3 regions of the Streptosporangium sp. NPDC023963 genome follow, and region 3 is predicted to be linked to each of the others. Evidence: riboswitches for the same ligand, from Rfam matches in the RefSeq annotation. Region 3 holds a riboswitch; each other region holds the start of a gene.
What was found. Region 3 has a riboswitch for S-adenosylmethionine ahead of thrC (threonine synthase). Riboswitches for the same ligand answer to the same signal wherever they lie in the genome.

Region 1 (5,403 bases), on a different contig from region 3:
TGGCAGCAGAGCCTGGAGGCGTCGGAGTCGGCCGCGACGCGTCTGATGGCCGAGTCCTTCGGCCGGTCGGACTTCGTCGAGGGCGTCGCCAGCTTCGTCGAGCGCCGCGCCCCGGGCTTCCCGCCCCTGTAGTCCCCGAGGTCTCCGCGGTCCTCGCGGGTTCCTTCGCGGGCGGGTCCTGCGGCCTTCCGTTTCGTCGAGTTCGTCGAGCGCGGGACACCGGGCCGCCGGGCCGGGGCGGTTTCCGGCGTGAGGGGCGCGAGGCCGTCCCGGATCAGGCGGGCGGCTCTCCGGTCACGAGCACCGCGATGCCGTCGAGGATGCGGTCCATGCCGAAGGCGAACTCGTCGTCGGGACCGCCCGACATGTCGAAGACCCGGGCTTCGAGAAGCTCGTGGATCTCGGGGAAGCGCTCGGCGTCGGTGAGCCTGGCGAGTGACCGGGCGTAGCCGGACAGCGCCTCCTCGTCGGTGACCTGGGAGGCGTCGAAGGCGTCCTGGAGGTCGGCCAGGAGCGCCACCTCGGTCCTGACGAAGCCGTTGACCAGCAGCAGCGCCGCCAGCTTCGTGTCCGGGTCGAGCCCGGTGCCGCGCAGGCAGCGCAGCCCGGCCTCCAGCCAGGCGACGTGGTTGGGCATGATCCCCGGGCCCGTGATGGGGATGCGCAACGACCAGGGGTGCCTCTGCAGGGAGGCGCGCATGGCGGCGGCCCACCGGTGGGCGCCCCGGCGCCAGTCGTCGCCCGGCTCCGGGAGCGGGGGAGGCGGGCCGAGCACCGCGTCCGTGATGAGCATGAGCAGGTCGCCCTTGGAGGTGACGTAGCGGTAGAGCGCCATCGTGGAGACGCCGAGCTCAGCGGCGATCTTGCTCATCGAGACCGCGGGGAGTCCCTCCGCGGAGCCCACCCGCAGGGCCGCCTCCACGATGTGCTCCAGGCTCAGGGTGCGTTTGGGTCCCTTGCCGGGCCGCTCGCGCAGCCCCCAGGCGATCTCCACGCTTTCCGGCACTTCCATCGCGCTCCCGGGCTTGACCGTCCTTTCCTGCGAGTGTATACCTTACGCAATACCGCGTATGCCATAAACAGTAGAGCGTACGCCATACGCAGGAGGGGTAGTGGAACCAGCGATAGAGGTCGTCGGCCTCACCAAGTCCTACGGCCGGGTCGCCGTCCTGGCCGGTGTCGACCTGCGCGTCGCCAGGGGCAGCGTGTACGCGCTGCTCGGTTCGAACGGCGCGGGCAAGACCACGACCGTGCGCACCCTGGCGACGCTGGTCAGGCCGGACGCGGGACGGGCGACGGTGGCCGGGTTCGACGTCGTGCGCGACCGCCGCCGGGTCCGCCGCGCCATCAGCCTGACCGGCCAGCACGCGGCGGTCGACGAGCTGCTGACCGGTGAGGAGAACCTGCGGATGATGGGACGCCTGTCCGGCCTGTCGCGCGCGGCGGCCCGCCGCAGGGCGGCCGAGCTGCTGGAGCGGTTCGACCTGGTCGAGGCGGGGAGGCGGCGGGTCGGCACGTACTCGGGCGGCATGTGGCGCCGGCTGGACCTGGCCGCGGGGCTGGTCGGCGCGCCGTCGGTGATCTTTCTCGACGAGCCGACCACCGGTCTCGACGTGCGGAGCAGGCAGGCGATGTGGGAGGTGATCACGCAGCTCGCCGGCTCGGGCACCACGGTCTTCCTGACCACCCAGTATCTGGAGGAGGCCGACAGCCTGGCCGACAGGATCGCGCTGCTCGACGGCGGGAGGGTGGTGGCGGAGGGCACCGCCGACGAGCTCAAGGCGAGGGTCGCCGCCTGGCGGCTGGACCTCGTCCTGTCCGACGCGCGGTCGTTCGCCGAGGTGACGCGCCTTCTCGGGGCGCGTGCCGTCCACGCGGATCTCGCCACGCTGACCGTCGGGGCGGCGGTCGACGGGAGCGCCACGGGGATCCGCGCCCTGCTGGACGAGGTGGACCCGGGGCGTTCGGCGGTCGAGAGGTTCACCGTGCGCGGCGCCACGCTCGACGACGCGTTCCTCGCGCTGACGGACAGGGAGCGGGCCGGTGTCTGACCTCGCCGCCTTGCCGGTGATGACCGGCCGTGCCGTCCGCCTGTCGCTGCGCAACCTCGACGCGCTGCTCACCTCGTTCCTGATGCCCGTCCTGGTCATGCTGCTGTTCGTCTACCTGTTCGGCGGCGCGATCCAGACCGGCGTCGACTACGTCACCTACGCCGTCCCCGGCATCCTCGTCATGTGCGCCTCCTACGGCGCCTCCCTGACGGCGGTCGCCGTCAGCCACGACATGAGCCGGGGGATCGTCGACAGGTTCAGGTCGATGGACGTCGGCGGCGGTGCGTTCCTGGGCGGGCACGTGGCCGCCGGCACCGTGCGCAACCTCAGCTCGCTCGCCATCGTGTTCGCCGTCGCGTTCCTGCTCGGCTTCCGGGCGGACGCGGGCCTGTCCGGCTGGGCGGCCGCGGTGGGCGTCCTGGTGGTGTTCGTGCTGGCCATGTCCGCGGTCTCGGCCCTGGTCGGCCTGCTGGCCAAGACGCCGGAGGTCGCGGGCGGTTTCACCTTCCTGGTGATGTTCCTGCCCTACCCGAGCAGCGCCTTCGTCCCGGTGCACACCATGCCCGCGTGGCTGCACGGGTTCGCGGAGAACCAGCCGGCCACACCGATCATCGAGTCCGTACGCGGCCTGCTGCTCGACCGGCCCGTGGGGAGCGACCCGTGGAAGGCGCTGGCCTGGTGCGGCGGCCTCCTGCTGATCTCGGCGATCTTCTCCGGCAGGATGTTCCGCCACCGCGCCCGCTGAGGTCACCCCGCCAGCTGAGGTCACCGCGCCCGCTGAGGTCGCGGGAGTGCCGGGGGCGCCTGGGGCCGCCCCCGGCACCACTGGCCGGGGCTCAGGTGACCAGGGCGAGCCAGCGCGGCGCGTCCCCGAAGGGGGAGGTGCGGGAGGTGACGGCCTCCATCAGCCAGGCGGCCGAGGCGCGGGCGTTCTCGACCACGCCGGGCGGGTAGGCGTACTTGACCCGGTGCTCCTCGAACTCGTCCTCGTCGTCCAGGAAGACCCGGCTCGGGCGGCCCTTCAGCAGGTTCCGGCGGGTCCGGATCACGTCGAGGTCCAGGTCGACCATGGTGACCTCGCCGTCTTTCCACTCCGGCACCGTGGAGACGTCGCAGTAGATCTCGTGCTTGTGCGGGGCGGCGTTGAAGGCGGCCGTCCACCACGCGTCGCGGGGGAAGAGCATCACGGACGGGTGCGGCCAGGGGACCGCGGGACCGTCGCCCTTGTAGCCGCTGGAGTCGGCCACGCAGCCCGTCCACACCCCGTGCTCGTCCTCGCCGAGCAGCAGGCCGCGGTGATGCCAGTGCAGTGACCCGTCGTACTTGCGGTAGACCACGTTCACACTCTCATAGGACATTCCCCGACACTAAGGCTTGACAGAGATCTATGTATTTCCTACCTTCTAAATAGGTTAAGAGTGTCAGTGAGAAGCCCCGGCTGGCTGACCGGCAACCCTCGCACCGCGGCGGGGTGCCCCCGGGGGAGACCTGGCGGCACGGTGGGCGTGCCGCAAGCGCGGACCCCCTCACCAGGGTCACCGAGACATGCCCGGGAGCGCCACATGTCGAAGACCAGCACACTGAACCACGCGAGCCCCGTCGACCTCGACACCCACGGCCACTACCGGCCCGGTGGCAGGCCCGGCCCGCGCTACCCCTTCCAGGGGCGGATCGGCACACCCACCTTCCCCGCCGAGCCCGGGCGCTACCACCTCTACGTCGCGGCCGTCTGTCCGTACGCGCAGCGCGCGGCCATCGTGCGCTCCCTCAAGGGACTCCAGGACGTGGTCTCGCTCTCCTACGTCGACGACGAGCGCGACGGGCGCGGGTGGGCGTTCCGCGAGCGGCGCGGGGCCGACCCGGTCAACGGGTTCACCCTCCTGCGGCAGGCGTACGAGGCGACCGAGCCGGGCTTCGACGGGCACGTCTCGGTGCCGGTCCTGTGGGACAGGGCGACCGGCCGCATCGTCAGCAACGACTTCCCCGACATCACGATCGACCTGGCCACCCGGTTCGGCGGCGACCCCGAGGCCGACCTCTACCCCGAGGAGCTCAGGCCGGAGATCGACGAGCTCAACACGAGGATCTACGAGATCGTCAACACGGCGGCGGGCCGGGTGGCGGCGGCCACCACCGAGGCCGCGTACACCGAGGCGCGCGGGGCCGTGGTCGCCTTCCTGGACGAGCTGGACGCACGCCTGGCCGACCGCAGGTTCCTGTTCGGCTCGGGGATCACCGAGGCGGACGTGCGGCTCTGGCCGACCCTGCTGCGCTTCGACCTGAGCGACAACCCGGCGGCCAGGATCAGCGAGCGCCCGCTGACCGCCTTCCCCAACCTGTGGGCCTACGCCAGGGACCTGTACGCCCGCCCCGCCTTCCGCGAGAACACCGACTTCACCGTCATCGCCCGCCCGTCGGGCGAGACCGACGCCTGGCGGATCCCGGTCGAGCCGCTGCACGCGGACTGGGACCAGCCGCACCGCAGAGCCGCCGTATGAGCGCCTCGATCGCCGTCGTCGGCGCCGGGCCGACGGGCACCTGCCTGGTGGAGCGCATCTGCGCCAACGCCGCCGACCTGCTCGGCTGGCCGTCGCTGGACGTCCACGTGATCGACCCCCACCCGCCGGGCGGCGGGCGCGTGTGGCGCCACGACCAGCCGGACCTGCTCTGGATGAACTCCACCGCCGCCGACGTGACGCTCTTCACCGACGAGTCGGTGCGCTGCGAGGGACCGATCCGCCCCGGGCCCACGCTGGCCGAGTGGCTCGGCGGCGACCCCGGCAGGTTCGCCTCCCGCCCGGCGCAGAACGGCTACCTCTCCCACGTCTTCCGGCAGGCGGTGGCGACCGCCCCTCGCGGCGTCCGGGTGCACGTGCACGCCGCCCGCGCCGTCGACCTCGCCGACGTCCCCGGCGGGCAGGCGGTGACGCTGGACGACGGCCGGACGATCGAGGTCGACGCGGTGATCCTGGCCCAGGGACACGGCGACGTGACGCCGACGAGGGAGGAGAGCGCGCTGGCCGATCTGGCCGCGCGCGCGGGGCTGCGCTACCTGCCCACCGGCTACACGGCGGACCTCGACCTCGACGGCGTTCCCGCGGGGGAGCCGGCGATCGTGCGGGGGATGGGGCTGGCCTTCGTCGATTTGATGGTGCTGCTCACCTCGGGCCGGGGCGGCCGGTTCGTCCGCGAGTACGACGGGGAGCTGGTCTACCTGCCCAGCGGGCGCGAGCCCCTCCTGCACGTGGGGTCGCGGCGCGGCGTGCCGTACCACTCCAAGACCGGTTACCCCTTCAAGGGCGCCCGCCCGCCGGTGCCGCGCTTCCTCACCCGCGAGGCGCTGGGCGAGGGA
Region 2 (5,403 bases), on a different contig from region 3:
GTGATCGTACGGCTGGCGCGCGGCCGGGCGGTCGCGATCGACTACTCCCACGCCCTGGACGACCGGCCGCCGTACGGCACGCTGGCCGGCTACCGGGACGGGGCGATGGTCGCGCCCGTGCCCGACGGCTCGTGCGACATCACCGCCCACGTGGCGCTCGACGCCTGCGCGGCCGCCGGCGAGAGCGCCGGAGCCGTCACGACGGCGCTGACCACGCAGCGTGAGGCGTTGCGCGCCCTCGGGATCACCGGAGGCCGCCCGCCGGTCGAGCAGGCCAGGAACGACCCGCGCGGTTACCTGCAGGCCCTCGCGAGGGCCTCGGAGGAGGCGGAGCTCATCGCCGCGAGCGGCCTCGGCGGGTTCGGCTGGCTGTCGCAGAGCCGTCTCTGACCCGCCGAACCGGTGTCGTTCCGGCGGGGTCCGCGGTCCGGGCGGCGGGGCAGGCGGGGTCCGCGGCCCGGGCGGCGCGGGTGGCGAGGTCCGCGGCCCGGGCGGCGCGGGTGGGCAGGGTCCGCGGCCCGGGCGGCACGGGTGGCGAGGCCGGCGGGGCGCCGCCCGGCCGCCGTGCCCTCGTCGACGGGCGGCACGGGCCGGGCACACTCGCGACCCGTCCGCTTCGGCCGTTTCGACCGCTTCTTCGGCCGCTTCGGCCGATTCGGCCGATTCGTTCGAGGCCGGTTCAGACCCGCACGTCGAGGGAGGTGAGACCCCGGATGACGTAGCCCGGCCCCCAGGCGGGCTCGGCGGCGAGTTCCATCTTCGGGGCCTTGCGCAGCAGGGCGCCGAAGGACTCGATCAGCTCGACCCTGGCCAGCGGTGCCCCGAGGCAGAAGTGGATCCCGGCGCCGAAGGAGATGTGCGGGTTGTCGGCCCGGCCCACGTCCAGGCGGGCGGGGTCGGCGAAGACCTCGGGATCGCGGTTGGCCGAGCCGAACAGCAGCGCCACCTCGGTGCCGCGCGGGATGTCGACCCCGCCCACCGAGATGTCCTCCAGCACCCAGCGCTCGAACATCTGCAGCGGGGTGTCCCAGCGCATCAGCTCCTCGACCGCCGTGGGCAGCAGGGCGTGGTCGGCGCGGAGCCGGTCCAGCTCGGCCGGGTTGCGGAACAGCGACCACCAGCCGTTGCCGGTGACGTTGACGGTGGCCTCGTGCCCGGCGTTGAGCAGCAGCACGCAGGTGCCGACCAGCTCCTCCTCGGTGAGCCTGTCACCCTCGTCGGCCACCAGGGCGAGCGCGCTGATCAGGTCGTCGCCGGGGTCGGCCCTGCGGGCGCGGGCCAACTCGACGAGGTAGGCGGAGAACTCCTCGGCCGCCCGTACGGCCGTGTGCTGGGCCTCGACCGACGGCTGGAGCTCGTACATGCCGCAGATGTCGGCCGACCAGGGCCGCAGCAGGTGCCGGTCGGCCTCGGGGACGCCGAGCATCTCGGCGATCACGGTGACCGGGAGCGGCTCGGCGACCTCGGCGATCAGGTCTCCGCCGCCGCGCTCGACGAAGGCGTCCACCAGTTCCCCGGCCATGCGGGCGACCTTGGGGCGGAGCGCCTCGACCATGCGGGGGGTGAACGCCTTCGACACCAGCCGCCGGAGCCTGGTGTGCACCGGCGGCTCGACATCGAGCATTCCCGCCCTGATCACCCGCCAGAACGGGTCCTGGAACTCGGGGTCGTCCGGCCTGCCGAACTCCTGGTGCGAGGCCACGTGCAGGTAGGAGCGGCCGAGCCTGCGGTCCCGCAGCAGCGCGTTGACGTCGGCGTGCCTGGCCACCAGCCACTGGCCGGTCGGTTCGAAGAAGCTGACCGGCCGCTCCCGCCTCAGCTCGTCGTAGACGTCATAGGGGTGGGCGACGAATTCCGGATTCCAGGGATCAAAGCGCACGTAAGCATCGTAATCCCCGGTTCAGGATCCGGCCCGCTCGTCCGGCTTCCCCCTCTCGACCGGCTCGTCCGCCCGGCCCGCCGGAGCCCCCTGAACCACCGGCGTCTCCGGGCCGGTCCCGCCCTCGGCGCCCTCGGCTCCCTCGGTCTCGTAGCGGGAACGCAGCTCGACCGGCTTCCGCCTCGCCTTGCCGCGCATCCGGATGTTCAGCAGCTCCACCAGCAGCGAGAACGCCATCGCGAAGTAGATGTAGCCCTTGGAGATGTGCTGCTCGAACCCCTCGGCGATGAGCACGACGCCGATCAGCACCAGGAAGGACAGGGCGAGCATCTTGATGCTCGGGTGCCGGTCCACGAAGCGGCTGATCGGCCCGGAGGCGACCAGCATCACGATGACCGAGACAATGACGGCCGCGATCATGACGCCCAGCTCGTCGACCATGCCGACCGCGGTGATCACCGAGTCGAGCGAGAAGACGACGTCGAGGATCATGATCTGGATGATCACCGAGGTGAAGGACGAGGCGACCCTGCCCTCGGAGTGGCCGGAGTCGCCCTCCAGGCTGCCGTGCATCTCGTGGACACTCTTGCCCAGCAGGAACAGGCCGCCGAGTATCAGGATCAGGTCGCGCCCCGATATCCCCTGGCCGAAGACCTCGAACATCGGTTCGGTGAGCCTCACCACCCACGACAGCGCCAGCAGCAGCAGGAGGCGGCTGATCAGGGCGACGGCGAGGCCGAGCTTGCGGGCCTTGTCGCGCTGCTCGGGCGGGAGCTTGCCCACCAGGATCGAGATGAAGATGATGTTGTCGATTCCCAGGACGATCTCCAGGGCGACAAGGGTGAAGAACCCTATCCATATCTCCGGGCTGGTCACCCAGTCCATTGCTTTCTCCTTCGTCGGCCGACGCCCGCACACCGTCGGCTGGCTGCCCGAACGCTTCTTCGGTTGACTCCCAGGACGACCGGGAGAGGCCCTGAGTTCCTTCCCTCTGATCACGCTTCGCTGGCAAATTCGCCGGGCGGTCCCGGCGGCGCTCGCTCCTGCCCCGATATCGGGTTGATCACGTTTCGGACTTGCGGGGCACCGCGGGGTGTCGGTTATAGTTCCCCCGTAGGTCATGAGTGCCAGTGACAAGCCCCGGCTCGCTGGCCGGCAACCCTCGCGTCCGCGGCGGGGTGCCCCGGGTGAGGACCTGGTCCGGCACGAGGTGTGCCGGGCAAGCGCGGGCTCCAGGCACCTGTGTCATGGGTTGGGGTCCGATGACCTCGAAGGAGCCCTGGCATGTCCACCCTGACGATCCTCAGCACCCCCGAGAGCACCGCAGAGAGCGCCGCCGTCGCTCCGGTGACCGTCCCCGAGAGCCGTGTATCCGGCGTGTCCGGCGTATCCGGCGTGTCCGGTGACCGCCCGATCCCGGCCGTGCTCGGCTCGGACCTGGAGGTCCCGGTCAGGGGCGGCAGGCTCGTCCGCTACGCCAACCTCGACTACGCCGCGAGCGCCCCCTGTCTGGAGCCGGTGAGCGCCGCCGTCGCCGCCGCGCTCCCGGCCTACTCCAGCGTCCACCGCGGCGCCGGGTACGCGTCCCAGCTGACCACGGCCCGCTACGAGCAGGCCAGGCACACGGTGCGCGCCTTCGTCGGCGCCCGTTCCGACGACTCGGTGATCTTCACTCGCAACACCACGGACGCGACCAACCTGCTGGCCCGCAGCCTGCCCGAGGGCACCACCGCCGTGGTCTTCGACACCGAACACCACGCCTCGCTGCTGCCCTGGGAGCGGGTCGTGCGGCTGGCGGCCCCCGCCTTCCCCGGCGAGGCCGTCCGCGCTGCCGACGACGCCCTCGCCTCGATCGACGGCCCCAAGCTGCTGGTCGTGACCGCCGCCTCCAACGTCACCGGGGAGCTCTGGCCGATCGCCGCGCTGGCCCACATCGCCCACCGCCACGGGGCCCGCGTCCTCGTCGACGCCGCGCAGCTCGTCCCGCACCGCAGCCTCAACCTGACGGCGCTCGACCTGGACTACGTGGTCTTCTCCGGCCACAAGCTCTACGCGCCGTTCGGCACCGGCGCGCTGATCGGCCGTTCCGACTGGCTGGCCGAGGCCGAGCCGTACCTGCGGGGCGGCGGCGCGGTGAAGGCCGTGAACGACGACGGCACCGAGTGGCACGACGACCCCGAGGCCCGGCACGAGGCGGGAACCCCGAACGTGCTGGGCGCCGTCGCGCTGGCCGCGGCCTGCGACGCCCTGACCGCCACCGGCTGGACCCCGCTGGTCCGCGAGGAGGAGCGCCTCCTCGGGCGCCTGCGCGCGGGCCTCGCCTCCGTCCCCGGCGTGCACGAGCTGTCCCTGTGGGGCCCGGACCACCCGCGCGTCGGCATCGTCTCCTTCGTGGTGGACGGCTTCACCGCCCGCGAGGTCGCCGAGGCCCTGTCCGGCGACTACGGCATCGGCGTCCGCGACGGCAAGTTCTGCGCCCACCCCTTCGTACGGCACCTGCTGGGGGCCAAGGACGGCGGCTGCGACGACGTCACCGCCTCCGCCGTCCGCGCCTCCATCGGCATCGGTACCACCTCCGAGCACGTCGACCGGTTGATCGACGCCCTGCGGGATCTTGCCTCGCGCGGCTGACGTGACAGCATGGCCCTATGACTGAAGGCGCGCCCCGTGAGCTGAACGTGGGGCTGGGAGCCGGGGCCGAGGCCGTGCGGGGGGCGCACGGCAAGGAGCTCGCGACCGAGGACATGATCCTCAACATCGGGCCGCAGCACCCGTCCACGCACGGCGTGCTGCGGCTGCGGCTCACCCTGGACGGGGAACGGATCAGCTCGGCCGAGCCGATCGTGGGCTACATGCACCGGGGCGCGGAGAAGCTCTTCGAGGTGCGCGACTACCGGCAGATCATCGTGCTGGCCAACCGGCACGACTGGCTGTCGGCGTTCGCCAACGAGCTGGGCGTCGTGCTCGCGGTGGAGCGGATGCTCGGCATGGAGGTGCCGGTCAGGGCGGTCTGGACGCGCACGCTGATGGCCGAGCTCAACCGGGTGCTCAGCCACCTGATGTTCCTCGGCTCCTACCCGCTGGAGCTCGGCGCGATCACCCCGGTCTTCTACGCGTTCCGGGAGCGCGAGACCCTCCAGGCCGTGATGGAGGAGATCTCCGGCGGGCGCATGCACTACATGTTCAACCGGGTCGGCGGCCTGAAGGAGGAGATCCCTTCAGGGTGGACGGGCCGGGTCGCCCAGGCCGTGGCCGACGTGCGGCGACGGCTGCCCGACATCGAGAACCTGATCGCCGGGAACGAGATCTTCCTCGCCCGCACGCGCGGGGTGGGCGTCCTCGACCGCGAGACGATCATGCAGTACGGCGTGAGCGGCCCCATCGCCCGCGCCTCCGGCGTCGACGTCGACCTGCGCAGGGACGAGCCGTACCTCGCCTACGGCGAGCTGCCGGTGAAGGTCGTCACCCGGTCGGCGGGAGACTGCCACGCCCGCTTCGAGGTGCTGCTGGAACAGGTGAAGGTC
Region 3 (5,403 bases):
CGACTCCACGTCGGGCTCGGACGCCCGGGTCCACAGCGCCTTGCCGTCCACGCCCAGGCTGTGGGTGCCGATCCGGGTCGTCCTGCCCGCGTGCGTGACCGTACGCTCCCCGCGGTCGACCCGCGCGCCGAGCACCGTCTCGCAGCAGTCCATGAACGCCCCGCCCCAGCGGGCGGTGAGGAAGCCCGCGTGGTCGGCGCCCAGGATGCCCTCGAGGAGCTCGGTCGCGACGTCGTCGGGGAGCAGGTTGAAGTATTCGGGCGGCGCCCACGGCGTGTGCGAGAAGTGCGCCACCCGCAGGTCGGGACGCTCCCCCCTGAGCATGGCCGGGGCCAGGCTCAGGTGGTAGTCCTGCACCATCACCCGCGCCCCGTGCGGGGCCTCCTCGGCCAGCGCCATCGCGAACGCCTCGTTGTAGGACTGGTACGACTCCCACTCCCGGCGGAACCTGGCGTCGAAGTACGGCCGGTTGGGGGTGTCGTAGAGGAGGTGGTGGACGAACCAGAGGGTGGAGTTGGCGACCGCGTTGTACGCGCGGTGGAAGGTCGCCGGGGGGATGTCGAGCATCCGCAGCGCCCCGGTGTCGTAACCCGCCTGGTCGAGCCGGCCGCCGGGCGCCAGCCGCACGGCGCCGCGGTCGCCGTCGGACAGCGCCGCGCAGACCCACAGGACGCCGAGGTCTTTCGCGACCTCCGACAGGCCGGAGACCAGGCCGCCACCTCCCCTGCGCATGGACAGCGAACCGTCCTCGGAGAGGGTGAAGGAGACGGGGCCGCGGTTGGAGGCCACCAGGATCGCGCTCATCGATTCTCCTTGAGCGTGGAGACCCCAAGGTTAACCGGCGCCTGGTCGGGATGTCCTCGCTCTTCAGGTCAAGGAAGGAACGGCGTCCATCGAATTGTGTCAGCTCTTGTCAGCGGGTGGAGTGATGAGCCCCGCTCTATCACCCTTTTTGTGGCGATGAGGGAGGGTCACCATCCGCGACCCCCGACCGTAGGATGTCCAGCGACCGTGACCGCTGATGGGGGCCCGTGATGGCGCTGGACGAGACGACCGAGGACCTGGCCCGATCGGCCGCCCAGGGCGACCACCGCGCTCTCGGCGAGCTGCTGAAGCGGATCGAGCCCGCCGTGCTCAGGCACTGCGGCCGGATCCTCCCATTCCGGCAGGACGCCGAGGAGGCCTGCCAGGACACCCTGCTCGCGGTGGCGCGCAACATCGGCCGCTTCGAGGGGCGCGCCCGGTTCAGCACCTGGCTGCACATCGTGACCGCCAACTGCGCCAGGACCACCTACCGCTCGCTGAAGCGCCGCGCGGCCGAGCAGAGCTCCGACGAGCTGCCGCTGCAGAAGCCGGACGTGGCCCGGGTGAGCGTGATCGCCGGGTCCCGGCTGGACCTGCTCGACGCGATGGAGGCGCTGGAGGCCGAGAAGCCGGAGCTCGCCCAGGCGCTGGTGCTGCGCGACATCTGCCAGCTCGACTACAACGAGGTGGCCGAGCAGCTCCGCATCCCGCTGGGCACCGCCAAGTCGCGCATCCATCAGGCGCGCAAGTACGTCCAGAGCGCCCTGGGCGACGCCTACGGCTTCTGACCGCCGCCCGGTCTCCGGCCGGCGGCCCGTCCTCCGACGGGCCGCCCGCCAGGCCGGAACCAGTCGAAGAGCACCTCCGCGTGGCGTGCTGCCCTGACGGTCTCACCTGATTTAAGGTGGCGTTGCCCACGTCGCGTGATCAATCGGTGACATGTGGCGATCTCCCCTCACGCTGTGCAAGCCGAGGTCGAGGAGAGACCACATGTTCCGCAGACACGCCGTTTCCACGGCATGCGTCCTGACGGCCACCGCACTTGCCCTGGCCGCCGTACCGGCCGGCGCCGAACGCCAGGCGAAGGGTGCTCCGGCCGCGCCCGCCGCCCCGTCCGCCGACATGGCCGCGTGGGCCATGTCGGCCGCGCGGAAACCACCGCCGGGCATGCTGGAGGCGCTCGAGCGCGACCTGGGCCTGACCCCGGCACAGGCCCAGGCCCGGCTGCTCAACGAGGCCCGCCTGACCCCGGTCGCGCTGCAGATGGCCAGGAGGCTCGGCCCCCGTTTCGGCGGCACCTGGCTGCGAGGGACCAGCGCGCACACCCTGGTGGTGGCCACCACCAGCGCCGCCGACATCCCGACGATCCTCGGCGCGGGTGCCCAGGCCGAGATCGTCCCCAGGTCGCTGGTGGAGCTCACCGCGATCAAGCAGGCGGTCGACAACAGCCTGCCCCCGCAGCCGCTCGTGTCGAGCGCGCGCTTCGTCGACGTGAAGAGGAACAAGGTGGTCGTCCTCTCCCCGAAGCCCGAGGCTGCCATAAACGTCATCGAGAGCGCCGGGGTGGACGGAGCGGCGGTGGTCGTGCTGCCCTCCACCGAGGTTCCCCAGCCGCTGTACGACCTGGTGGGCGGCAACGCCTACTACATCGGCGTCACCAGCCGCTGCTCGATCGGCTTCCCCGTGCTCAAGGGCACCCAGAACGGGTTCGTCACTGCCGGCCACTGCGGCAGGACCGGCAACGCCACCACCGGCTTCAACCGCGTCACCCAGGGCACCTTCCAGGGCTCGGTCTTCCCCGGCAGCGACTACGCCTGGGTCTTGACCAACAGCAACTGGACGGCCACCCCGACGGTCGACAACGGCCAGGGCGGCACCGTGCCCGTCGCCGGCGCCCGGATCGCCATCGAGGGGGCCTCGGTCTGCCGGTCGGGCTCCACCACCGACTGGCACTGCGGTCTCATCCAGCAGCGCGACGCCAGCATCACCTACCCCCAGGGCACCGTCAACGGGCTGACCCGCACCACCGTCTGCGCCGAACCCGGAGACTCCGGTGGCTCGTTCATCTCCGTCGACCAGGCCCAGGGCGTCACCTCCGGCGGCTCCGGAGACTGCAGCCAGGGCGGTACCACCTACTTCCAGCCGATCGCCCCGATCCTCACCGCCTACGGCCTGACCCTGAGGACCACCGCGGGCAACCCGCCGCCGCCGGTCACGGGCACCTGCACCGGCTTCCCCAACACCTACACCGGCACCCTGGCCGCCGGCCGGTCCGTCTACCAGCCGAGGGGCCTGTACTACAGGCTGACAGTCGGAGGTCTCCAGACCGCCTGCCTGGACGGCGCCGACGGCACCGACTTCGACCTGTACCTGCAGAAGTGGAACGGCAGCACCTGGCCGGTCGTCGCCACCTCCGACAGCGCGGGTCCCGACGAGAGGATCTCCTACACCGGCACGCCCGGCTACTACCGCTACCGGGTGGTCAGCGCGGCCGGCTCCGGCCCCTACACCCTGGGGTTCCGGGTTCCGGGTTCCGTGACCGCTCCGGCGGGTCGCCTCTCGCGCTGACGGCCGGGAAGGGATGAGGCCCCCGCCGGGCCCGCGATCACCGAGGATCGCGGGCCCGGCGGGGGCCTCGCCTGCCGTCAGGGCCGTGCGCCGGGTGCCTCGCGACCGGCGGCCCGCGTCCGGTTGTCCGCTGGGTAACACGCCATGTCTCGCACAGTGAGACAAGGAGTCAGGAGGGCGGCAGGGCGGGGTAGAGTGCTGAGGACCTGCGCGTCAGGTTTCCAACTGAATATTTGCTCATCCAGAGGGGTGGAGGGACCGGCCCTGCGAAGCCCCGGCAACCATCCCGGTTCAAGACTCGTGATCTGAACGAGGTCGGCCGGGACAGGTGCCAATTCCGGTCTGTGACCAGGGTGGTCCGCAGACGAAGATGAGGGAAAGGCCTCGCTTCATGGCGCTCGCAACCACTGAGAACAACCCCACCACCTCCTCCGGTCGTGCCGGCGGCGCGCGAGACCCGCGCTTCGGCCCCGCCGTCGCCCTCTCCTGCCGGGAGTGCGGTGCCCGCTACGACCTCGGCCCCAGCTTCGCCTGTAACGAGTGTTTCGGGCCCCTTGAGATCGCGTACGACTTCGGGCGTGTGACCCGGGAGCGGATCGCCGAGGGGCCGACCAACATCTGGCGTTACCGCTCGCTGCTGCCCGTCCCCGAGGACGTGGCCACCAAGCCCAACATGGCGCCCGGCTGGACGAAGCTCGTCAACGCCGGCAACCTCGCCCGCGAGCTGGGCATCCGCTCCCTGCACGTGAAGGACGACTCCGGCAACCCCACGCACTCCTTCAAGGACCGCGTGGTGGCCATCGCCGTCGAGGCGGCCCGCAACTTCGGTTTCCACACCCTCTCCTGCTCCTCCACCGGCAACCTGGCCGGCGCCGTGACCGCCGCCGCCGCGCGGGCCGGGCTGGACGCCTGCGTGTTCATCCCCTCCGACCTGGAGCAGGCCAAGATCGTCATGGCCTCCGTGTACGGCGGCAGGCTCATCGGCATCGAGGGCACGTACGACGACGTGAACCGCTTCTGCTCCGAGCTCATCGGCGACGAGCTGGGCGACCAGTGGGGCTTCGTCAACGTCAACCTCCGGCCGTACTACGCGGAGGGGTCCAAGACCCTGGCCTACGAGATCGCCGAGCAGCTCGGCTGGCGCATCCCCGACCAGATCGTCATCCCGGTCGCATCGGGCTCGCAGCTCACGAAGATCGACAAGGGCTTCAAGGAGCTGATCGCGCTCGGTCTGGTCGAGGACAGGCCGTACAAGATCTTCGCGGCCCAGGCCGAGGGGTGCTCCCCGGTCTCCGCCGCCTACAAGGCGGGCCACGACGTGATCCGCCCGGTCAAGCCGGACACGATCGCCAAGTCGCTGGCGATCGGCAACCCGGCCGACGGCCCGTACGTCCTGGACATCGCCCGCCGCACCGGCGGCGCGGTCGAGGACGTCACCGACGCCGAGATCGTCGACGCGATCCGGCTGCTGGCCAGGACCGAGGGCATCTTCGCCGAGACCGCCGGAGGCGTCGTCGTCGGGGTGCTGCGCAAGCTGGTCGCCTCGGGCACGCTCGACCCCGACGCCGAGACCGTGGTCCTCAACACCGGCGACGGCCTCAAGACCCTCGACGCGGTGGCCGCGGAGGCGCGCCCGACCGCGGTGATTCGGCCTTCTCTTGACGCATTCCGTGCGGCTATCGCCTAGAAATCGTGAAAGGTACTGAATTATGAGCGTTTCTGTGCGGATTCCGACGATTCTCCGGACTTACACCGATGGTGCCGCCGAGGTGAACGGAGAGGGTGAGACCCTGCGCGATGTTCTTCAGAAGCTCGACGCGGACTTCCCGGGGATCGGCGCCCGGATTCTTGATGAATCGGGAAAGATCCGACGTTTTGTCAATGTCTATGTGGGGGATGAGGACGTCCGTTTTGTCGACAACCTCGACACGGCCACGCCCTCCGGCGTCCAGGTATCCATCATCCCGGCGGTGGCCGGAGGCTGATTCTCCCGCCCCGGCGCGGCTCTGACCGCCCAGCGCCGCCCCCAGG

Region 1: linked by a shared signal. The riboswitch ahead of AB0F88_RS04135 (glutathione S-transferase C-terminal domain-containing protein) and the one ahead of thrC (threonine synthase) in region 3 are both predicted to bind S-adenosylmethionine.
Region 2: linked by a shared signal. The riboswitch ahead of AB0F88_RS36710 (aminotransferase class V-fold PLP-dependent enzyme) and the one ahead of thrC (threonine synthase) in region 3 are both predicted to bind S-adenosylmethionine.

Annotation. Positions count from the first base shown of each region.
Region 1 is NZ_JBEZZK010000001.1:984,615-990,017, reverse strand. Features, by position in the region: gene AB0F88_RS04160 (enoyl-CoA hydratase-related protein) at 1-132, shown strand, start outside; gene AB0F88_RS04155 (TetR/AcrR family transcriptional regulator) at 275-1,012, opposite strand; gene AB0F88_RS04150 (ATP-binding cassette domain-containing protein) at 1,113-2,051, shown strand; gene AB0F88_RS04145 (ABC transporter permease) at 2,044-2,796, shown strand; gene AB0F88_RS04140 (DUF402 domain-containing protein) at 2,888-3,409, opposite strand; SAM riboswitch class IV at 3,462-3,574, shown strand; gene AB0F88_RS04135 (glutathione S-transferase C-terminal domain-containing protein) at 3,614-4,549, shown strand; gene AB0F88_RS04130 (FAD/NAD(P)-binding protein) at 4,546-5,403, shown strand, end outside.
Region 2 is NZ_JBEZZK010000018.1:97,154-102,556, forward strand. Features, by position in the region: gene AB0F88_RS36695 (SAM-dependent methyltransferase) at 1-390, shown strand, start outside; gene AB0F88_RS36700 (cytochrome P450) at 680-1,879, opposite strand; gene AB0F88_RS36705 (TerC family protein) at 1,901-2,764, opposite strand; SAM riboswitch class IV at 2,996-3,111, shown strand; gene AB0F88_RS36710 (aminotransferase class V-fold PLP-dependent enzyme) at 3,164-4,510, shown strand; gene AB0F88_RS36715 (NADH-quinone oxidoreductase subunit D) at 4,528-5,403, shown strand, end outside.
Region 3 is NZ_JBEZZK010000033.1:25,804-31,206, forward strand. Features, by position in the region: gene AB0F88_RS43930 (trehalose-6-phosphate synthase) at 1-804, opposite strand, end outside; gene AB0F88_RS43935 (RNA polymerase sigma factor) at 1,035-1,592, shown strand; gene AB0F88_RS43940 (S1 family peptidase) at 1,795-3,372, shown strand; SAM riboswitch class I at 3,607-3,749, shown strand; gene thrC (threonine synthase) at 3,764-5,059, shown strand; gene AB0F88_RS43950 (MoaD/ThiS family protein) at 5,082-5,357, shown strand.